One region of the Rhizobium sp. 11_C7_N12_5 genome, then DNA from elsewhere that is predicted to be linked to it. Evidence: predicted binding sites of a transcription regulator. Region 1 holds the regulator's gene; each other region holds the start of a gene.
The links. Region 1 encodes LexA, which represses DNA repair genes until DNA is damaged. Its sites were predicted from a motif close to TGTTCNNNNTGTGTTCNG; they were not measured.
Positions count from the first base shown of each region.

Region 2: a site for LexA is predicted at 2,116-2,133, ahead of AB8B29_RS35830 (ImuA family protein). Genes of this name have one in related genera too.
Region 3: a site for LexA is predicted at 2,313-2,330, ahead of AB8B29_RS18785 (2'-5' RNA ligase family protein). Genes of this name have one in related genera too.
Region 4: a site for LexA is predicted at 2,727-2,744, ahead of recA (recombinase RecA). Genes of this name have one in related genera too.

Region 1 is NZ_JBPWPY010000001.1:1,337,885-1,343,505, forward strand. It holds gene AB8B29_RS06690 (ComEC/Rec2 family competence protein) at 1-1,766, shown strand, start outside; gene lexA (transcriptional repressor LexA) at 1,747-2,469, opposite strand; gene AB8B29_RS06700 (VOC family protein) at 2,893-3,780, shown strand; gene kdsA (3-deoxy-8-phosphooctulonate synthase) at 3,777-4,616, shown strand; gene eno (phosphopyruvate hydratase) at 4,766-5,621, shown strand, end outside.
Region 2 is NZ_JBPWPY010000004.1:172,799-178,419, forward strand. It holds gene AB8B29_RS35825 (Y-family DNA polymerase) at 1-1,384, opposite strand, end outside; gene AB8B29_RS35830 (ImuA family protein) at 1,299-2,060, opposite strand; gene AB8B29_RS35835 (SOS response-associated peptidase) at 2,348-3,121, shown strand; gene AB8B29_RS35840 (hypothetical protein) at 3,747-4,004, shown strand; gene ligD (DNA ligase D) at 4,226-5,621, shown strand, end outside.
Region 3 is NZ_JBPWPY010000001.1:3,840,957-3,846,577, forward strand. It holds gene AB8B29_RS18780 (SulP family inorganic anion transporter) at 1-1,604, shown strand, start outside; gene AB8B29_RS18785 (2'-5' RNA ligase family protein) at 1,614-2,231, opposite strand; gene AB8B29_RS18790 (hypothetical protein) at 2,475-2,612, shown strand; gene AB8B29_RS18795 (methylated-DNA--[protein]-cysteine S-methyltransferase) at 2,774-3,337, shown strand; partial or broken gene AB8B29_RS18800 (NADP oxidoreductase coenzyme) at 3,462-3,622, shown strand; gene AB8B29_RS18805 (hypothetical protein) at 3,819-4,259, shown strand; gene AB8B29_RS18810 (Acg family FMN-binding oxidoreductase) at 4,594-5,621, opposite strand, start outside.
Region 4 is NZ_JBPWPY010000001.1:1,602,307-1,607,927, reverse strand. It holds gene trpS (tryptophan--tRNA ligase) at 1-623, shown strand, start outside; gene AB8B29_RS08050 (pseudouridine-5'-phosphate glycosidase) at 646-1,572, opposite strand; gene AB8B29_RS08045 (carbohydrate kinase family protein) at 1,619-2,563, opposite strand; gene recA (recombinase RecA) at 2,803-3,888, shown strand; gene alaS (alanine--tRNA ligase) at 4,061-5,621, shown strand, end outside.

The DNA of each region.
Region 1 (5,621 bases):
ATTTCGCGTTCAGTTCCTATTTCAACGGCATCGGTGCAAACGGCTTTGCCTTTGGAAAGCCGACCCTTCTGTCACCGGCCAGTGATGTTGCGGCGGATTCGGTGTTGGATAAGGCGGATATCTGGCTTGCCGGCCTGCGCAACAGCATAGGCGACAGGATTAGAAGGACCTTGCCCGGTGACACCGGCGCTTTCGCGGCCTCACTTGTCACCGATGAGAGACGCGCGCTTTCGGACGAAACGACCGAAGCGCTGCGAATGGCCGGGCTCACGCATATCATTGCCATTTCCGGCCTCAACATGGCGCTTTCGGCCGGTATCTTCTATATCGGCCTGCGTTATCTGTTCAGCCTGTTTCCCGGCATGGCGCAGGCATGGCCGACCAAGAAGATAGCCGCTTTCGGCGCGCTGGTAACCCTGACGGCTTACTATCTCATTTCCGGCTTTGGCGTGTCGGCCGAACGCGCCTTTATCATGATGGCGATCATGCTGGTTGCCGTGCTCTTCGACCGGCCGTCGATCAGTCTGCGCAACGTTGCGCTCTCGGCAATCGTCATTCTCAGCCTGTCGCCGTCGCAGGTGCTCGGACCGAGCTTCCAGATGTCCTACGCCGCGACGCTGGCGCTGGTATCCGGCTACACGCTTTGGAAACGGCGCCAGCATCGGGAAAATATTCTTTCGCGCTCCAGGCTCCTGAGCCCGTTGCTGTTCGTTACGCGCTTCTTCGGCAGCATATTGTCGACCTCCTTCATTGGCGGCGCGTCGACGGCGATCTTCTCGATCGAGCATTTTCACCGGTTGGCGACATACGGCCTTGCAGCCAATCTCGCTGCGATGCCGATCGTCTCCTTCGTCGTCATGCCGTTTGGCATGGCGGCCATGTTGCTTATGCCATTTGGCCTCGACGGGCCCTTTTGGCAAATCACCGGCGAGGGACTGGAGTTGGTCATCGCTATCGCCAAAACGGTGGCGGGATGGGGCGGCGATATTACCTTCGGCCGCCAGCCCGCCTGGCTTATGCCGACGTTCATCACAGGCTTTCTGCTCATGACGATGTTGCGAACGAGCGTGCGCCATGTGGGCCTGCTGTTGCTGCTTTCTTCCCTCGGCGTGGCAGCATTCGGCTCTGGCGTGCCCAAACCGGATCTTATGATTTCCGAGGATGGTGTTCTGGTTGCCTTGCGACAGGACGACATACTGGCAACAAATCGCGAAAGACCGCAGGCTTTCATTTTCGAACAGTGGCAGAGGGCGCTGGTTGCGAGCGAGCATCAACCTCCGACTATCCTTCCTGTTGACAGCCGCCTTCCCCAGATCAGCAAGACGGATCATCGCCGGCGATTGAGCGTCGAAGAGCAGGGCGCAGTTCGCAAGGCAATGGATGAAGCACTCGACCAGGCCATGCAGGGCAGTTTTGCTTGCCAAAAGGGCGCATGGTGCGTCGCGATGCTTGAAAATGGCGCGATGCTGGTCACCATCGAGGACGCAGCTTACCTGTCGCCGGCCTGCGATACGGCCAATATCGTCGTCACTCCCGTACGACTACGCCTGGATCGCTGCCGCTCCGGCGCCATGCTTTTCACAGGCGCCACATTGCGGCAGACAGGGTCCATTGAGATGGACCTCAGCACCGACAAGCCAAATGTGGTAACTGCGTTCGAAAATCCACAGCGCCCATGGGCTCGGCACAGAACATACGATTGGCGCACAGGCACATTCGGCGCGCCGATCGTCCGAGCATCACCGGTCAGTGATAACGGCGAATGAGGCCAACGAGCTTGCCTTGCACCTTGACGCGATCCGGCCCGAAGATGCGGGTTTCATAAGCGGGATTGGCTGCCTCGAGCGCGATGGAGGCCCCCTTGCGGCGGAAGCGCTTCAACGTCGCTTCCTCGTCGTCGACGAGCGCGACGACGATATCGCCCGGATTGGCAGTCGTTGCATTGCGAATGATGACCGTATCGCCGTCAAAAATGCCGGCATCGATCATTGAATCGCCTCTTACTTCCAGCGCATAGTGCTCGCCCGAGCCGAGCATGTCGGCAGGGACGGTTATGTCGTGGGTATTGTTTTGGATGGCCGAGATCGGAACGCCAGCGGCGATGCGGCCCATGACCGGTACCGAAACAGAACTGTTCTGGTCGTCGTTCGCCACTTTTGGCGGAGCAGGCGGCGCAACTGGCTGGGGTTTGCCGAGGCTGCCTTCGATGACGCTCGGCGAAAAGCCGCGGCGCGGCTGCAGGCTTGGATTATAGGCATCCGGCAGCTTGATGACCTCAAGCGCTCTGGCCCTGTTCGGTAGCCGGCGGATGAACCCTCGTTCCTCCAAAGCCGTGATCAGACGGTGAATACCGGATTTGGATGCAAGATCCAGCGCGTCCTTCATCTCGTCGAAAGATGGTGGCACGCCGGACTCCTTCATCCGTTCGTGAATGAAGAGAAGCAGTTCCTGCTGCTTGCGCGTCAACATCGTCTTGGAACCCCAGAATCGAGAAAAGCGTGAAACAAATCCAGAACGGACACTATATGTTCCATATGTGTTCCGCAAGTACTTAAATTTCGGTAAAGCTTTGCACGGACAGTTAAATATTCGACATCACTGGGTGGACCCGATAAAAGTCTCATATGGTTATATTCGCGCTAACATATCGGAAAACATAAGGAAATGCTGTTTAGTCCTTCATTGGGCGCATGCAGCCTACCTTGAGTAGCTGACGCATGGATGAAAGCCATTTTCACGACATGCGAATCCGGTACCGATCAAAGAATCAGCCGCGTGATCTGGCGTCTTCGACAGGACATGCGGTGTCTTGCGCCTCTATCGTCTTGCTTTCATCTTGAATTGGAGGATGGATGGGCGCAAACCTGCGGGCGCAGGAAAATAGGAGACATCATGACTTTGTCGCCGCATCCGCTGGATCATCTCGTATTGCCGACCGTCAATCTCGCTTTGGCGCGCGAGCGGCTCGGCAAGCTCGGTTTCACCGTCGCTCCCGACGCCCGGCATCCGTTCGGCACCGAGAATGCCTGTGTCTTCTTTGCGGACAAGACCTATCTTGAACCGCTGGCAGTGGCATCCCCCGAGCAATGTGAGGAGAGCGTCGGCGCGGGGAATGTCTTCGTTGCGCGCGATCAGGCCTACCGCTTCCGGCTCGGTGAAGACGGCTTTTCAGCCGTGGTGTTCGGCTCGGAGGATGCTGTCGCCGATGACGAGCGCTTTCGGGTAAGCGCCATCTCGGCGGGACGCATGCTGGATTTCTCGCGTCCCATGAAAATGCCGGATGGAACGGAGACCGTCGCCGGTTTTCGTCTCGCTTTCGCCGCCGATCTGCGTGCGCCGGATTTTCTGGCCTTCTGCTGCCAGCGCATCAATCCGCTGCCGGCCGATCGCAGCGTGCTGGAGCGCCATGAAAACGGCGTCACCGGCATTGCGCGGGTGGCGATATCGACACCCACCCCGGCCGCATTCCGCACTTTCTTCGAAGCGATCGTCGGTGAACCCTGGATATCGGAACATTCTTTCGGTCTGACGATCAGGGCGGCCAATGCCGATATCGAGCTCCTGACGCCGGCAGGCATGGAAGCGTTTTACGATTTGCCTGTTCACTCGGACGATCCCGGCTTGCAGGCGCGCGCAATCCTTTTCAAAACACGCGATCTTTCCGTGACATCGTCGCATTTCGCTGCTAACGGCGTCACCTACACGCGTAAGAACAATCGTATATTGACAAGGCTGGCCCCCGGACCGGGCGCCCTGTTCGCCTTCGAGGAGATAGCATGAGCACGAATTCTGAAGTGATCGTCGGCGAGGGAGCCTCCAAGGTTCTGTTTTCCAACACCGCCAAGCTGTCGCTTATTGCTGGTCCGTGTCAGATGGAAAGCCGCGAGCATGCTTTTATGGTTGCTGGCGCCCTGAAGGAACTCTGCGGCAAGCTTGGCATCGGCCTTGTCTACAAATCCTCCTATGACAAGGCGAACCGGACTTCGCTCTCCGGCAAGCGCGGAATCGGCCTTGAAAAATCCATGGAAGTCTTTGCCGATCTGAAAAAGGAATACGGTTTTCCGGTCTTGACCGACATTCACACGGAAGAGCAGTGTGCTATCGTCGCAAAGACGGTCGATATCCTGCAGATCCCGGCCTTCCTGTCGCGCCAGACAGACCTGCTGGTTGCCGCCGCCAAGACCGGCCGCGTCGTCAACGTCAAGAAGGGACAGTTTCTGGCTCCCTGGGACATGAAGAACGTGCTTGCCAAGCTGAACGACAGCGGTAACCCGAACATTCTTCTGTGCGAGCGCGGCGCCTCCTTCGGCTACAATACACTGGTCTCCGACATGCGCTCGCTGCCGATCATGGCGGCGATGGGCGCGCCGGTGATTTTCGATGCGACCCATTCCGTGCAGCAGCCCGGCGGGCAGGGCGGTTCGACGGGCGGCGATCGCCGATTCGTCGAGACGCTGGCGCGCGCCGCCGTCGCCGTTGGCGTCGCCGGCGTTTTCGTCGAGACGCATGAAGATCCGGACAATGCGCCGTCGGACGGCCCGAACATGGTCTATCTGAAGGATATGCCGCGGCTTCTTGAGAAGCTGCTTGCCTTCGACGCCATCGCCAAGGCTTGAGAAATATCAGGCATTCAACAGGCTGACATGTATTTGCGTTACGGGGCCTGCAGGAGTGCGAAATCGGGGTGCGGAGCGGCATTGTAATTTCCGCGTCTTCGATTAAGACCATTTCAATCGATTTATAAACCAGCGAGCAGGAAGCTATCATGACCGCAATCACCGACATTATCGCCCGCGAGATTCTCGACAGCCGTGGCAATCCGACTGTCGAAGTCGATGTCTACCTCGAAGATGGCAGCATGGGCCGCGCGGCGGTTCCGTCGGGTGCGTCGACCGGCGCGCATGAAGCCGTCGAGCTTCGCGACGGCGGCAAGCGCTATCATGGCAAGGGCGTGGAGAAGGCTGTCGAAGCCGTCAATACCGAGATATTCGACGCGATCGGCGGCATGGACGCTGAAAATCAGATCCAGATCGACGACATCATGATCGAGCTTGACGGCACGCCGAACAAGTCCCGCATCGGCGCCAATGCCATCCTCGGCGTATCGCTCGCCGCCGCCAAGGCAGCTGCCCAGAGTGCAAACCTGCCGCTGTATCGCTATGTCGGCGGCGCTCACGCTCGCCTGCTCCCGGTTCCGATGATGAACATCATCAACGGCGGCGCCCATGCCGACAATCCGATCGATTTCCAGGAATTCATGATCCTGCCGCTCGGCGCAGACACTTTCCGCGATGCCGTGCGCATGGGCTCGGAAGTATTCCACGTCCTCAAGAAGGAACTGGCTTCCCAGGGCCACAACACGAACGTCGGTGACGAAGGTGGCTTTGCGCCTGGCCTCTCCAGCGCCCCTGCCGCTCTCGACTTCATCATGAAGTCGATCGAAAAAGCCGGCTACAAGCCGGGCGAAGAAATCGCTCTTGGCCTTGATTGCGCTTCGACCGAGTTCTTCAAGGACGGCAAGTACGTGCTCGAAGGCGAAGGCCGCACGCTGGAATCCGGCGCCATGGCCGAATATCTCGCTGAACTCGCCGCCAACTACCCGATCGTTTCGATCGAAGACG
Region 2 (5,621 bases), on a different contig from region 1:
CCGAGCTTCTCGTCCACCACTCGCCAAAGATCCGCTCGGGTCCGTCGGCTCGCTTCACCCGCAGGCGCTTGCCGCGCCAGGTGATCGACACAGGCGGATGGTCGGGCAAAAGTGCGATGACCTCGATCGGTTCGGGTTGGGCCAGTAACCGCACCGGCCTTGGCCAGTGCAAGGTCCAGCATGCCGAAACCTCTCCTGACAATGCACCCATCAGCCGGACGCTGCGTTCGGGCACATCGCTGGCAACGGGGCCAAGACGATAGACACGCTGACCGCGATTGCCGATGACGTCGATCAAGGGTGCGATATCGACAGTTTCCTCCTCGATCAGCGAGGATGCTTTCTGTGCTTCCGCCAGCGGCTCGGTCATCACGGCGACGAGTGACAGCTTCTCGATACCGAAACCCGGTTCGATCTTCTCGATCCGGTCCCTGAAGAGCTTTGTCAGCCAGGCGACGTCGCGGGCGGCCCTTGCCGTGCCGGCGCGGATCGCCTGGAGCGTGTTGTCGACCTTGTGGACGATCAGATCGATGCGGCGCGCGCCCAGTCCGCGCTTCTGCAGCTCGAGACAGAGCTGCGCGACCAGCCGGGTCATGTATTTCTCGATGGTTTCGGGCGCGCCGATCGGCTCGGCAAAGGTGCGGCTGACTTCGATGAGCTCCGCCGGTCGGATCGGATCGATCGGTTCCGGCATGCGGCCATAGAGTTGATCGAGACGGCGACCGATCTCCGGGCCGAAGCGAAGCGCAAGCGGGGCGCGGGGCGTGGCTGCAAGCTCCCCGATCCTCTGGAAACCGAGGGTTCGCAGGCTCGTGACGATCTCGGGCACTAGCCGAAGAAACGAGAGCGGCAGCCGCTCGACGAACCGCGCGATCTCACCGTGCGGCACGATGACGGTATCATGGCTTCCTGCTCGCGCCACGGCATGCGCGGCACCCCAACTGTCGGCGACAACAACGCGCGCCGTCAGTCCCCTTGCATGAAACCGGTTGACGATGCCGGACAGCATCAGCGCCTCTCCACCCTGGAGATGATCGGCGCCTTCGGTATCCATGACGATGCCATCGGGCGCATCCATGGCAACGATTGGAGAATAATGCGTGAGGGCCCAGAGCGTGATGCGCTCAAGGGCTGCCGTATCGGCAGCAGGATCCGCATCGATCATCTGCAGGCCGCGCACGATCGCCTGCGCCTTGGCGGCCGGCATTCCCACGCGGATACCGGCTTCCCGGGCTTTTATGTCGGCCGCAGAGATCCAGCGCTTGGAGCCACTCCTGGCGACCACGACAAGCGGATGATCAAGCGACAGTTCTTTTGCGCCATCCGTCCGCCTGATCCGCTCGATCGTCAGTTCCGGCAGATAGATGGATACGACCCGTGGCATCGCACGCTCCTACGACAAACTCAGCGCACTCACCCGCCTTTACTCTGAGCAGCTCCAGCAGCCATCGCGACCGCCCGATGCCTGGAACCGGAAGTTCTTCCGATGGCAGCACGCTCACCCGCCACCGCGTCGTCGATGCCGTCGGTTGCCCGAAATCCGACGCCTCCGTCTGGCGTCGCCAGCGCCTGACCACCAGGCACATCGTCCCGGTTTTTTCGGCGGTAAGCTGCAGGCGTCTCGATGCTGTCATCGGAAGGCGGACCAGTTCGCCGACGACGGCGCCAAGGCCGCCATAGCCAAGCCCCTCCTCCATGCTGGCGAGCACGTCCTGCTCCTTGTCGGCCTCGACGAACACCACCCGATCGGGATGAAGGCCGGATTGGGCGAGTGCCGGAAAGAACAGGTCCGGGCGCGTCAGGCACCAGAGGATCTGGCCCTTGGTCCTTGCCGCGATCCCGGCCACGCAAAGGGCGGCTGCCGCGCCATCGACGGTCCCCGCCCCACCACCGGCAAACTCATGCAAGGCGCCATAGGCCAGACCCCCACCCGGCAACACGGCATCGATCTCCGGCACGCCGAAGGCAAGACAGCCACGACTTCTCGCAGCACCACCCTCAAGCGCAGCGATGCGGTCGCGCAGATCCAAAATCACCCTTTCGCGGGCAGCAGTCGTCATTCACGGGTCCCTATGAGGTCGTGTTGGGCATCGATGTGATCCGGCTCAATGCATATGTTCACTATCTGTTCTGTTTCGACCCATGAGTCAAGCGGCCAAAAATGGGAGAGATATCCCCCTATTTTAGTGGGGTTCGGGATTTGCATGGGGAATCATGGAGATGGCCGCTAAGTGCCACTCGCCCGCAAATGCGAAAAATTCGAGAGCAATGAGCCGGCTAGCTGCAGTTGGCATCTTCCGAACGCATCGGTTACGATATCAGCACCCTTCACGGAGACGGCCTGCCGATGTGCAATCTGTACCGCATGGAAGACAAGGACTGGGTGAACAAGTGGGCCCAGGACGCCGAGAGCATGATCAATCTCATGCCGGCCTATCAGATGAACCCTGACCAGATGGGGCCGATCATCCGAAACACTGCCGAGGGCAAGAAGCAGCTGGTGCATGCCCGCTGGGGCCTTCCCTCGCCGAGGTTCGTCCTTGAAAAGGCAGCCCAAGCCAAGGCCGAAAAACTGCGGGCGAAGGGCGCGGAGGTAGACTTCGATGCTCTGTTACGCGATCAGGCAGATCGCGGCCTCACCAATGTCCGCAATTTCAAGCTTCCGCACTGGAAACGCTGGTTCGGGGTCGAGAACCGGTGCCTGGTGCCGGTCACCAGCTTTGCCGAACCGGATCCGGCAAGCCAGCAGGATGGCGGCAATGTTCCGAATGCATGGTTTGCCCGCGACGACAGCAAGCCCCTGATGTTTTTTGCCGGCATCCATGTTCCGCAATGGACATCGGTGCGCAAGGTCAAGGATGGGCTGACGACTGACGATCTCTATGGCTTCCTGACCACCGATCCCAACAATCTCGTGAAGCCAATCCACGACAAGGCAATGCCGGTGCTGCTGCTGACGAAGGAAGAGACCGACATTTGGATGACCGCACCGTGGGATGAGGCGAAGGATCTTGCTCGTCCGTTACCCGATGATGCGCTGATCGTTGCATCGCGCGAGAAATATGGGTCGAACATTGTGACGAAGGAAGGCGAATTAGTCAGCCCATCAGACTTGCTGTAGCGTGCGGTCTGTCGACAGCTCAATGCAGCGAATCCGATCTCATCGATCGACTGTTGGAGGATACTGGTTCATGAACTTGGCTTTGATTGTCAATTGACTTGCGGAATAGGCGACCAACAGAGAACAGGCGCGCAGGACCGTTCAGACGAGCCCAATGGTATTTTCCTTCGTGAGTGATGCTCTCGGCTCCCTTGCAGGAAGGCGAAACGGTGGCTAATTTGCGAATCCATGGTGATGCGAGGGAGGGGCAACGGTGGCCTACGATTGGAGTGGCGTCAGAACGCGACGGGTCAAAGCGCTTAAAATTGTGTTTTCTGCGACAATTACGTTGGCAGCTCTGGCCATGCCATCAATGATCCTACTTAGCCACCTTCACTAGCGGCAGCGTCGATTTCCACGCAACGGCACATTCCGCACTCCGCGTGCAAACAAAGCGCGTGTCGACTTGCTGGAGGTCGAAAAATCTCCGGTCCCGCCGTATTGGAGTTGCTATATCGTGGCATCTGGGCGAGACGGATGATATGAGGCAAGCCTTCACCATGCTGACGATGGCGCCGGTTCCGGACATTGTATCCTCTCACGATCGGCCAATCGCCATCCTCGAACGGGACGCCTGCGCCGACTGATGCGCTTTCTCTTCCCTTATAGCCATGCTTTCCCCAATGGGCGCGTTACGGTCGATGACGACGGCGCAACCCAGCCGGTATGTCTCGTCGAGTTCTCCGATGGAACGACGGTGCTCTCGACGTGGCACCGGGAGAAAGAGAACATTGATCTCGACATCCCGGACTATCGCACCGCGAAAGGCACGCGCGTGAGCGCCAGGCGGTGGCGATTGGTGCGTGACTTGGATGGGATCTGGCTAACGAAGCGCAGGACATGACCGCCCCGCAAGCCGATCGGGAACAAAATATGCGTTGGACACTTCTCACTTGCGAGGTCGCGTGTCGTGTCAACCGGACGTGACAGGGATGACGAACGTGAGGATTTTTCCGGTTTCTCCTTGCGGCTAACGAAACGGCAGTCGAGCGTCCCACCTGTCCGGCCCGTGCCTCAGCCCCGTCGTCATTCGACGCGGGAGGCGGACGTGTATCGGGGACTGCCATGGCCAGCGACAAGCTCTCGACCTACAAGCAAAAGCGCGATTTCAAGAAGACGAAGGAGCCGAGCGGCCGGGAGACCTTGAAAGCGTCGAACCGCCGCCGCTTCGTCATCCAGAAACATGACGCGACGCGATTGCATTACGATCTTCGTCTGGAGCTTGATGGGGTGTTCAAATCCTGGGCGGTTACCAAGGGACCATCGCTTGATCCGCATGACAAGCGGCTCGCAGTCGAAGTAGAGGATCACCCGCTCGACTACGGCGATTTCGAAGGGACAATCCCGAAAGGCCAATATGGCGGTGGCACGGTCATGCTCTGGGACCGCGGCTACTGGGAGCCGGAGGGCAACAAAAGCCCCGAGCAGGCTCTCGCCAAGGGCGACTTCAAGTTCACACTGGAGGGCGAACGGCTGCACGGATCGTTCGTTCTCGTGCGCATGCGCAGTGATCGGGACGGTGGCAAACGCACCAACTGGCTGCTGATCAAGCATCACGATGACTTCTCGGTCGAGGAAAACGGCGCATCCATTTTGGAAAAGAACGTGACCTCTGTCGCCTCCGGCCGAACGATGGAAGCGATCGCGGCCGGCAAGGGCAAAAAGCCGAAACCGTTTATGATTGAGAGTGGCGAAGTCCAAGCGGACGCGGTCTGGGATAGCACCCAAGGTCTTGCAGCAGAAGAACGCAAAGCCGAAATTAAAACCAAGAAGAAGCCGGCGCCGACCAAGGCAGCAAAGTCCGCCATGCCCGACTTTATCGCGCCGCAGCTGTGCGAAACGCGCGAGCGTCCGCCCACGGCCGATGGCTGGATCCACGAGATCAAGTTCGATGGCTACCGCGTCCAGATGCGTATCGAAAACGGCGAGGTGACGCTGAAGACGCGCAAGGGCCTCGACTGGACCGACAAATATCCGGCCATTGATGCTTCGGCCGCAAATCTGCCCGATGCCATTATCGATGGCGAGATCTGCGCTCTTGATGAACACGGTGCACCGGACTTCGCCGCGCTCCAGGCAGCGCTGTCAGAAGGAAAAACCAACGCCCTGGTCTACTTCGCGTTCGACCTGCTGTTCGACGGCGATGAGGATCTCCGTCAACTTCCGCTCACCGAGCGGAAGGAACGGCTGCAGAAGTTGCTTGATGACGCCGGCGACGATCCACGCCTGCGGTTCGTCGAGCATTTCGAGACCGGTGGCGATGCGGTTCTCAGGTCTGCCTGCAAGCTTTCCCTTGAAGGCATCGTCTCGAAGCAGGCTGATGCTCCCTATCAATCCGGCCGCACCGAAACCTGGGCCAAGTCCAAATGCCGGGCCGGCCACGAAGTGGTGATCGGTGCCTACGCCAGGACGAATGGCAAATTCCGCTCGCTGTTGGTCGGCGTCAACCGCGGCGACCACT
Region 3 (5,621 bases), 2.5 Mb from region 1:
CGGATCTGGTTGCGGGCATATCGGTTGCCGGCCTGATGTTGCCGGAAGCCGTTGCCTACGCCGGCATCGCCGGCCTGCCGCCGCATCGGGCCATTCTTGCCGGCATCGCCGGATGTCTCGTCTATGCCGTGTTCGGCCGCAGCCGCTTCGCCATCGTCTCTCCGACATCCTCGTCCGCTGCCATTCTCGCCGCGACGCTGGCGGTCATGCCCGGTGACGCCACGGTCAAGGCCGGTTTGGCCACGGTCGCCGTCGCGCTCGCCGGCGCTCTGTTTGTCGTCGCTTCGGCCTTACGCCTCGGCGGCATCACCGGCTTCATTTCCCGACCGGTGCTGCGCGGCTTCGCGCTGGGTCTCGCGATCACCATCATCCTGCACCAGCTGCCCATCCTCGTGGGCGTGCCCGTGCAGGGCTCGAACATCTTTATCTACGCGGCAGCCCTGTTCGGCGCGGTTCTGCAGTGGAATCCGATCAGCGTCGCCGTCGGCGTCGTGGCGCTTGCGGCATTGCTGCTGCTCAAGCGATTGCCGGGTGTTCCCGGCGCCTTCCTCGTGCTTGGCGCCGGCATTCTCGCTTCATACCTGTTCGGTCTGGAGGCGCATGGCGTCAAGCTGGTCGGTGCAATCGAGATCCTGCCGCAATGGCCGTCGCTGCCGGATGCCGGCTGGATGGCCTATTCGCGGCTGGTGCAGTTTACAGTGCCCCTCGTGCTCATCCTCTTTGCCGAATCCTGGGGCACCATGCGGGCGCTGGCGCTGCGCTATGGCGAGACGCTGGAGGTCAATCGCGAACTCGGCGCGCTCGGCGCCGCCAATATCGCCAGCGCCCTCGTCCAGGGCATGCCCGTCGGCGCCGGTTTTTCCGCCGGTTTCGCCAGCGAGGCGGCCGGCGCGAAGACACGCGCAACCACTGTTTTCGCCGCCATCGGCCTTGCCATTCTGATTGCCTGCGCCGGGCCGCTGGTGGCGCTTCTGCCCGAGCCGGTGCTGGCGGCAGTGGTGATTGCAGCCCTCACGCATGCGCTCGATCCCAGCCCGATCCTGCATCTGCGGCGGCTGCATCGCGATTTCTACGTCGCGATCGGCGCTGCTGCGGGTGTGCTGATTTTTGGTGTCCTCAACGGCATGCTGCTGGCGATCGCACTCTCGCTTGCCGCGATGATGCATCGACTGGCCTCGCCCTATGTCGCCCGACTGGGGCGCCTCGGCAGCAGTCACAACTTCGTCGATATCAGCCGGCACGGCGATGCGTCCGAGATGCCGGGCATTGTCATCTGGCGACCAGGCGAGACGCTGTTTTTCGGCAATGCCGACACGATCTTCGGCGAGATCCTGTCGCGCAGCCGCAGCGAGGCGGGATTGCGGGCCGTCGTTCTCAGCCTTGAAGAGAGCTTCGATCTGGACAGCACGGGGATGGATGCCTTGATGGAGTTCGATGGCGCCATGCGCCGCGCCGGCATCCGCGTGCAATTCGCTCGTGCGCATGATCGGGTGCGCGATCTCATGGCGGCAGCCGGCATCGCCGACCTCGAGAGCCGCTGCAGCTTCAGCGTCGAGGATGCGGTGGCGGCGGTGATGGCGGATGACAATCAGCCGAAGGTTTGAACGGGCTGTTCAGTCGCGCAAAGTCCAATAGCAAAGATGCTCGTGGATTGATTCACCCTGTAGGCTGTTGATGAGGACGAAGTCTTTAGCTGTCCAGCTCACAGGTTCCTCTAGCACGGTGTCGGGAACTGGATGGCCCTGATAGAGTAGCGTCATATGCGGCTCGATGGGCTTTTCCTTGATGGGCGCAATGCCGGTAAGCCGCATGGCATCGACCAATTCCTGATAGATCGCCTTGAGTTCGGTGTTTCCATTCTCGTTCCATAGAACAAGCGGGCGATTATCGCCATTGCCGAAACTGACAGCCCGGTCGAAGACTACTGAACAGGACGGCTTCCTAACTCTAGAGGCGGCTTCCATCGCCGCAAACACCGTCTCTTCGGGCAAGTAGCGAAAAGAGCCGATAGTATAGAGCGTCACATGGAGAAGATTGGCTTTTCGCGGCTTCGCGAAAAACCGGTACCGTCGATGGAAATTGCCTGCAAGCTTGTGACTCTTTGCGGCGATCTCCGGATCGGGAAGGATTGCAAAATAGAGTTCGCTGATTGGCCTTTGATCGATTGGCGGTAGTGTCCGGCTGGACGAACCGCCGCTGAGATAGAGCGAGAGCTGGTCTTTATTCTTCATGGGATTGCGTCAAAGCCACACGGCTTTGCCTCCTCCTATTTCGGTAATCCGCACATCATAGGGACGCATGGCAGCTATATCAAGAACAAAAAGAGAACATATTTGATGAATCGGGGCGAGTAAACTGGCTGGCTGCGATCCGCCGAATCTCAATTTTAGAAATGCCATCGAATAAAATGCCCACTTGATTTGTTCACTCTCCGCCAGGGGTATTTGTGCCGTCTTCAAAAGGAACGATCTCACATGTTGACGAAAGCCATCTTCTCGATCGCCTTGCTCGCTCTCGTCGGTCTCGGTGTTTCCTCTTGTTCCACCTCGGACCAGCATGGCTCCGGTGGCAACATGACGATGAATCCTCCTCCGGCCGGCGGCGGATACTGACACGCCAGGATGCGAGGTAGGATTGGGGCGCCGTCATCGCGGCGGCGCCGTTTTCCTCAACGGGCAAAATGTCGGCAATATCGGCCCTGCACAAGAATCGGGTTGAATTTCACGGCTCGTGGCACGATTTTCATGACAAGTGGAAACACGGAGCGTCCGTCATGAACGAGACAAGGCAAGACTATCTGATCTTCGAAACCGCCGGCGGTTTCTGCGGCATCGCCTGGAGCGATATCGGCGTCATACGCTTCCAACTGCCGACGAAGGATGCCGGGGCGACCGAACGCCTGCTTCGGCGTCGCCTGCCGAATGCGCATCCCGGCACGCCGACGCCTGAAGTCGCGGAGGTCGTCGCCAAGGTGAAACGGTATTTTGCGGGCGAAGAGATCGATTTTTCCGGCGTCGCCCTCGATCTTGGCGAACAGGATGCCTTTTTCAAGCAGATCTACGATGCCGCCCGGCAGGTCACCTGGGGCCATACCACCACCTATGGGACGCTTGCGAAACAGCTTGGCGTCGGGCCGGAAGCAGCCCGCGATGTCGGCCAGGCGATGGCAAAGAATCCGGTCGCGCTGATCATCCCCTGCCATCGCGTTCTGGCGGCAGGCGGCAAGATCGGCGGCTTTTCGGCGCCCGGCGGTTCCAACGCCAAGGCCCGGATGCTGGAGCTGGAAGGCGTCCAGCTCGCGCCGCCGAAACCTGTGCAGCAATCACTGGGGTTCTAGGCAGCGGCACTGGGAGGAGGGGGGCTTCCTCCCCAGGCTTTCGATACCTGGCGGGCGCGGGAAAACAGCAGCGTCTCCTTGTCGTTGAAGCGCACAGGCGTCGGATCGCTATATCCCGCCTCGCGAGGTTGCAAAGGCCCTGCCGAACTGGAAAGGCAAGACGGTCATCGACGCTATGAACGCGTCACTTCCCTTGAGGAGTTGGACGGTCTCCCGTCCTCCGCCTTCATTGCGAAGTTGTTCACCGGCGCCAGGTTCGTGAAAGGTTTCAATCACCTGGTTGCGACCATGTGACCGATGCCGAGAACTGGTCGCGCGCTAATTTCTTCGAGCAGCGCGCGACCGAATATGTGCTCTAACGCTTTGTTATTATCGTGCTTTGGAACTAATGACGCGCGAAACTGTTCATATATAACTTTGATACGACGCTGACGTCGTCCCGGCCGGCTGGGTAAGCGGCGCTCTTGAGGAATAGCCCATCATGAAGATTTCGCCCGCATTTCGTTCAGTCGCAGTTGCCACCATCGCCGCCGCGGGAATTAGCTTTGCCAGCGCCGCGCATGCCGACAGCGGTACGATCCGTTTTGCCGTCTATAAGGCTGCCTTCTTCGTCGGTGGTTCCGGAGGCGAGGGCACGCTGACCTTCCATGGTCGCCGCTATCCCGTCTCGATTGGCGGTATCTCGGGCGGCCTCGCCTTCGGGGCCTCCAAGACCTATTTCCAAGGCACCGTTACCCATATTCGTCGCGCTCAGGATGTGTCGGGGATCTACGGTGCAGCGGGCGGCGGTGGCGCAGTCGGCAAAGGCGCCCAGATGATCGTCATGACCAATGACAAGGGCGCCCAACTCGAACTCACAGGCAGGCAGGTTGGCCTGCAGGTCAATGCCGATATCAGCGGTCTGAGCATCACGGTGAAGTAAGGGCGCCACTCCGTTCATCATTCCTTGGATGGGCCCGATTTGCTGAATTTGGCGATTGGGCACTTCCGGGAAAGGTGCCCAGAGAGTGCCCTTCGCCGTCTATTCTCACTCAATTGTTCTTACTGATCGTTACGCATTGAATTACAAGCGCAAAGCTTCTGCATACGACGAGGAACCGTCTCTCCGATCCGTCAGAAATTTCTGCTCTCGAATTCAAAGGAGAGTTTAGTCGATTCAGAAACTGCTTGGTTTCAGCGACTATCGATATCGATCGGTCGATTTTTCGAAATCTCCGGCAAGCGCGCTTTCGTCAGCCTCAAGGGACATCACGACCCTACGTCCGGAGAATGACGTGCTCGACCGGACGGCGGAGCGATCTGGGCAACTCCGGACCGTACCCGAATCTCATCACGAGATCCGGCCGACGATCGCCGATGCCGAGATAGGTGGCAAATTGCCCCCGCACGGCGGGAACCTCGACCGGTTGATTGATGAAGGCGTGCCGGAGTTGGAGAGCCGTCGCCTGAAGGGCGAAACGCTGACTGCATCGTCCGGCTTCGGCCCAGTAGGCGGGTTCGTTCTTGTCAGAGACGAACACGGCAACACCGGCCGAGCTTCTGAGCTGGCTCTCATAATTCCGGTTTTCAGCCTCCTTCGTGAACACCAGATTGAGGATCAAGCGGCCGATCCAATCCGGCAGGACTGGATTGCCGGAGGATTTCGAAAACAAGCCGTCTCGCGTCGAAAGGGCTGAGCCATAGCTGAATCGAATCCACGATTTCAATTCTTCTACGAACGCGACATCGTCCATCTGCGCACTGTTGCCCGCGACCAGATAGGAGAGGATCTCCTCACGCTGCTTCCGCTCTGTGAAAAGCAGCATCCGCACGCCTTGACCGTTTCCTGCGGCTTCCAAGAGCCGGAGATGTTCGGGCGGGACCGAGCGCCCATCATAGACAGTGCGCGTCGATTGACGATGCGGAATAGCGTCGAACAGGTCTGTCCGTTCGGGCGGCGCAGCCTCCAAGTCGACCCGAATTCCGCGCTCATCGGGATCGTAGCGCGGAACCGCCCGAAGTCCGAAGGCGCGGGCAGCTTGGACCATGTTCTCGACGGCGCAGCCGAGGCTGGCGAACACATGATGATCGTCGGGATCGACAGCGGGCAAGCGACGCCGGGAATCGGGCAGCACGAGGATCGAGCGATCCGAGAGCCGAAATTGCCAAGGCTGCGTGTTATGGCTGTTTGCCGCCAAGGTGGCATAACGGACAAGCTCTCGTTGGGCCGATGACGGCGGCAGATCGGTACTGTCGCTGTGCCGCCACGTGGCGTTGACAGCTTCCTGATAGCCGGAAAGGTCAC
Region 4 (5,621 bases), 260 kb from region 1:
TCCTCTGCTATCCCGTGGCCCAGGCGGCCGATATCACCGCCTTCAAGGCAACGGTCGTGCCCGTCGGCGAGGATCAGGCGCCTCTGATAGAACAGACCAACGAGATCGTCCGCCGCCTCAACCGGCAGGTCGGCCGCGATATCCTTGTCGAGGCGGAGGCCATGGTGCCGACCGTCGGTCGCCTGCCGGGCGTCGACGGAAAGGCAAAGATGAGCAAGTCGCAGGGCAACGGCATCCCGCTCTCGGCTTCGCCGGACCATATTCGCGATGCCGTACGGCGCATGTATACCGATCCCGACCACATACGCGTTAGCGATCCTGGAAGGATCGAGGGCAATGTCGTCTTTACCTATCTGGACGCCTTCTGCGACGATCGGCAATTCGTGGACGAGCTGAAGGCGCGATATCGGCAGGGTGGGTTGGGCGACGTCACCCTGAAGAGACATCTGGACGGCATTTTACAGGCGCTGCTTGCGCCGATCCGCGAGCGTCGCGCCCGGTTTGCCAGTGAACCGGACTATGTAATGGGGATATTGCGGGAGGGCACGCTGAAGGCAAGGGAGCGGACGGAGGCGACCCTCGCTGAATTGCGAGCCGCCCTTGGTCTGTTCACATTGACCTAGGGCGGCTGCGAGGTTCCGTTTGTTATTCCGCCAGGGCGACGGCGATTTCGGCGGCAAGCCGCGCATTGTTTTCGACAAGCGCGATGTTGGTCTTCAAGCTGCGACCGTCGGTGATGTCGAAGATGGTGCCGAGCAGGTACGGGGTGACCGCCTTGCCGGTGATTTCGTCGCGTTCGGCGCTGTCGAGGGCGCGCTGGATGTAGATTTCCATTTCCTCGCGCGGAATTTCGTCGGCTTCCGGCACCGGATTGGCGATCAACATGCCGCCATCGATGCCGAGCTGTTCGCGGGTGGTCTGGAAGTTGGCGATTGCCGCGGGGCTGTTCAGAGTCAGCGGGCTCGGCAGGCCGGAGGAGCGCGACCAGAAGGCCGGGAATTCCGCGCTGTCATAGGTTACGACGGGCACGCCGCGGGTTTCCAACACTTCCAGCGTCTTCGGAATATCGAGGATAGCCTTGGCGCCGGCGCAGACGACGATGACGCCGGTACGGGAAAGTTCTTCGAGGTCGGCCGAGATATCGAAGCTCTCCTCCGCGCCGCGATGCACGCCGCCGATGCCGCCGGTGGCGAAAACCTTGATGCCGGCGCGGGCGGCGGCGATCATCGTGGCGGCGACCGTGGTCGCACCGGTGCGGCGCTCGGCGATCGCGAAGGCGAGATCGGCGCGCGACACCTTCATGGCGGCTTCGGTCTTGGCGAGCGCCTGCAACTCTTCCGGCTCAAGGCCGATATGCAAAACGCCGTGGATGACGGCGATGGTTGCCGGCACTGCGCCTTCCTGCCGGATGATCGCCTCGACGCTGCGGGCCATCTCGATATTGCCCGGGTAGGGCATGCCGTGGGTGATGATGGTCGATTCCAGCGCGACGAGCGGCGCGCCGCGCAGCTTTGCCGCAGCGACTTCCTTCGAATAGGAGATCGGAAGCAGTGGCGAAATGGGCTTGGTCATGGTCGTGTCCAATTGACTGAAACGGTAGAGGCGATTTGAGCAGGCTTCATGACAGAATAGCGGCCTCTGGAACAAGGGCCAACGTCGTCTTTAGCAGCTCGGGTGTGAGATTTTCGGCGGTGGCGAAGGGCGACTGTACGGTGATTGCCGCCGCAGCAGCACCGTGACGCACGGCCTCGCCAAGGTCGTGGCCGGCGAGCAGGGCGGCCAGAACTCCTGCGGCAAGCGAATCTCCCGCGCCGGTGACATCGGCGACATTGTCGACGATGGGCGGCTGCAGGCTGATGACGACATCGCGCGAAAACGCGATCAGTTCGCGCTTGCCGCGGGTGATCACGCCGCTCCGCAGACCGAGCGCGCGCAATTCGCTCACCCATTCGCGCGGGTCTTGTGGACGGCTCTCCGTCAGCGCCGCGGCCTCGGCTTCGTTGAGGAACAGGTGATCGATGCCGGCAAGGCACGGCTTCAGCCGAACCACCTTCGCAGGCGAAATCGCGATGGCGGCGACGGGTTTGCCGCAGAAGGACGCCCTTGCTGTGATGGCACTTAGCGTCTCGGCCGGCAGATTGGCGTCGCAAAGAACGAGGTCGGTCGCCTCGAATGCATTGCGAACGGCGCGAATCGCCAGGCGCCTGGGGACGAACAGCTTGTAGAGCTCCATGTCCGCAAGCGCGATGACCAGATTGCCGTCGCGTTCTAGGATCGCGGTGTAGCTCGGTGTCTTGCGGTCGAGGAACACGAAAGGCTTGTCGTCGATGCCGGCGTGGCTGGCGGCCTCGGCCACCATCTCTCCGGAGGGGTCGCCGCCGCGGGGCGAGATCAGCTTTACGTCGAAGCCTAGGCGGGCGAGATTGCGGGCTGCATTGAAGCCGCCGCCGCCGGGCTCCTCGAACCATGCTCCCGGATTGCTGGCGCCCGGCGCCGTCTCGCCGAAGATGCGACCGCGGCGGTCGACATGAGCGCCGCCAAGAACGAGAATCTTCTTCGCCATATGGTTTTCCTCAGCAATCGAAAAGGCGAATCGGACCGGCCGCCAACAAGCCTGATCCGATCGTCGCGGACCCGTAAGTGCCTGGGAAGAAAGGAGAAAACAAAAGTAGAACGGAATTCATTTTACCTTTTTCTTTCAATTGCTTGTTGTGCTCTTGTGATTGGAGAACAAATAGAGTACAGAATTCTCATCGGCGGCGACATTGCTAGAGCGGCTTCAATAACCTAAAGGTGGATCGAATGTCTCAGAATTCTTTGCGGCTTGTAGAGGACAAATCGGTGGATAAAAGCAAAGCACTTGAAGCGGCACTCTCTCAAATTGAGCGGTCGTTCGGCAAGGGCTCGATCATGAAGCTCGGCTCCAACGAGAACGTGGTCGAAATAGAAACGGTTTCCACTGGCTCCCTGAGCCTCGATATTGCGCTGGGCATCGGCGGTTTGCCGAAGGGGCGTATCATCGAAATCTATGGGCCTGAAAGCTCCGGTAAGACGACGCTGGCGCTGCAGACGATCGCCGAAGCGCAGAAGAAGGGCGGCATCTGCGCCTTCGTCGACGCCGAACACGCGCTCGATCCGGTCTATGCCCGCAAGCTCGGCGTCGACCTGCAGAACCTGCTGATCTCGCAGCCCGACACAGGCGAACAGGCGCTTGAAATTACCGACACGCTGGTGCGCTCCGGTGCTATCGATGTTCTCGTCATCGACTCCGTCGCGGCGTTGACGCCGCGTGCCGAAATCGAAGGCGAGATGGGTGACAGTCTGCCGGGCCTGCAGGCTCGTTTGATGAGCCAGGCGCTGCGCAAGCTCACCGCTTCGATCTCGAAGTCCAATTGCATGGTGATCTTCATCAACCAGATCCGCATGAAGATCGGTGTCATGTTCGGCTCGCCGGAAACGACGACCGGCGGCAACGCACTGAAGTTCTATGCCTCGGTCCGCCTCGACATCCGCCGTATCGGCGCCGTCAAGGAGCGTGAAGAGGTTGTCGGCAACCAGACCCGCGTCAAGGTCGTCAAGAACAAGATGGCGCCGCCCTTCAAGCAGGTGGAATTCGACATCATGTATGGCGAGGGTGTTTCCAAGACCGGCGAACTGGTGGATCTCGGCGTCAAGGCCGGCATCGTCGAAAAGTCCGGCGCCTGGTTCTCCTATAACAGCCAGCGCCTCGGCCAGGGTCGCGAGAATGCGAAACTCTTCCTGCGCGACAATCCGGATCTCGCCCGCGAGATCGAGTTGTCACTGCGCCAGAATGCCGGCTTGATCGCCGATCGCTTCCTGCAGAATGGCGGCCCTGATGCCGATGATGGCGACGCCGCTGCGGAATAGCGGTTTTCGGGAGCGATCCCGGGCCTGATATAAGACCAAAATCCGAAACCGGCCGCATTGTCCAAGAGATGTGCGGCCGGTTTTGTTCGTGCGGCTGGACAGGGCCGGGAGCGAACGATAAAAGCCACTGACTTTGACGCAAGTTGCTGATGGCAGTACTGAAGGGCCCAATATGAGCGGTGTGAATGAAATCCGGTCGACCTTCCTCGACTATTTTAAGAAAAACGGCCACGAGATCGTGCCGTCGAGCCCGCTGGTGCCGCGCAACGATCCGACATTGATGTTCACCAATGCCGGCATGGTGCAGTTCAAGAACGTTTTCACCGGGTTGGAGCAGCGGCCCTATACGACGGCGTCGACAGCGCAGAAATGCGTGCGCGCCGGCGGCAAGCATAACGACCTCGACAATGTCGGCTATACCGCCCGCCATCATACCTTCTTCGAAATGCTCGGCAATTTCTCCTTTGGCGACTATTTCAAGGAGCGCGCCATCGAGCTTGCCTGGAACCTGATCACCAAGGAATTCGGCCTCGACGCCAAGCGCCTGCTGGTCACGGTCTATCACACTGACGACGACGCCTATAATCTGTGGAAGAAGATCGCCGGCCTCTCTGACGACAAGATCATCCGTATCGCCACCAGCGACAATTTCTGGGCGATGGGCGATACCGGTCCCTGCGGCCCCTGTTCGGAGATCTTCTATGACCACGGCGATCATATCTGGGGCGGCCCTCCCGGCTCGCCGGAAGAAGACGGTGATCGCTTCATCGAGATCTGGAATCTCGTCTTCATGCAGTTCGAGCAGATCAGCAAGCAGGAGCGGGTCGACCTGCCGCGTCCGTCGATCGACACCGGCATGGGTCTGGAGCGCGTTGCCGCCGTGCTGCAGGGCAAGCATGACAATTATGACATCGATCTCTTCCGCGCACTGATCGAAGCCTCCGAAGAAGCGACCGGCGTGAAGGCTGAGGGCGAACATCGCGCCAGCCATCGTGTCATCGCCGACCATCTGCGTTCCTCGGCATTTCTGGTCGCCGACGGCGTGCTGCCGTCGAACGAAGGTCGCGGCTACGTGCTCCGCCGCATCATGCGTCGCGCCATGCGCCATGCCCAGCTGCTTGGCGCCAAGGAGCCGCTGATGTGGAAGCTGCTGCCGACGCTCATCCAGCAGATGGGCCGCGCCTATCCCGAGCTGGTGCGCGCCGAAGCGCTGACCTCCGAGACGCTGAAGCTTGAGGAAACCCGTTTCCGCAAGACGCTGGAACGCGGCCTGTCGCTTCTGTCGGACGCCACGTCGGACCTGCACAAGGGTGATAGCCTGGACGGCGAAACCGCCTTCAAGCTCTATGATACCTATGGCTTCCCGCTGGACCTGACGCAGGACGCGCTGCGCGCCCGCGGCATCGGCGTCGATATTTCCAGCTTCACCGACGCCATGGAGCGGCAGAAGGCCGAGGCGCGTTCGCATTGGGCGGGCTCCGGCGACAAGGCGACAGAGACCATCTGGTTCGAGCTCAAGGAAAAGTTCGGCGCGACCGAGTTCCTCGGCTACGACACGGAGGCTGCCGAGGGTGTCATCCAGGCGATCGTTCGGGACGGCGCCGCTATCGACAGTGCTTCGGCCGGCGACAAGGTGCAGATCGTCGTCAACCAGACACCGTTCTACGGCGAGTCCGGCGGCCAGATGGGCGATACCGGTGTGATCACCGGCGACAGCGGCAAGCTTGTTGTCG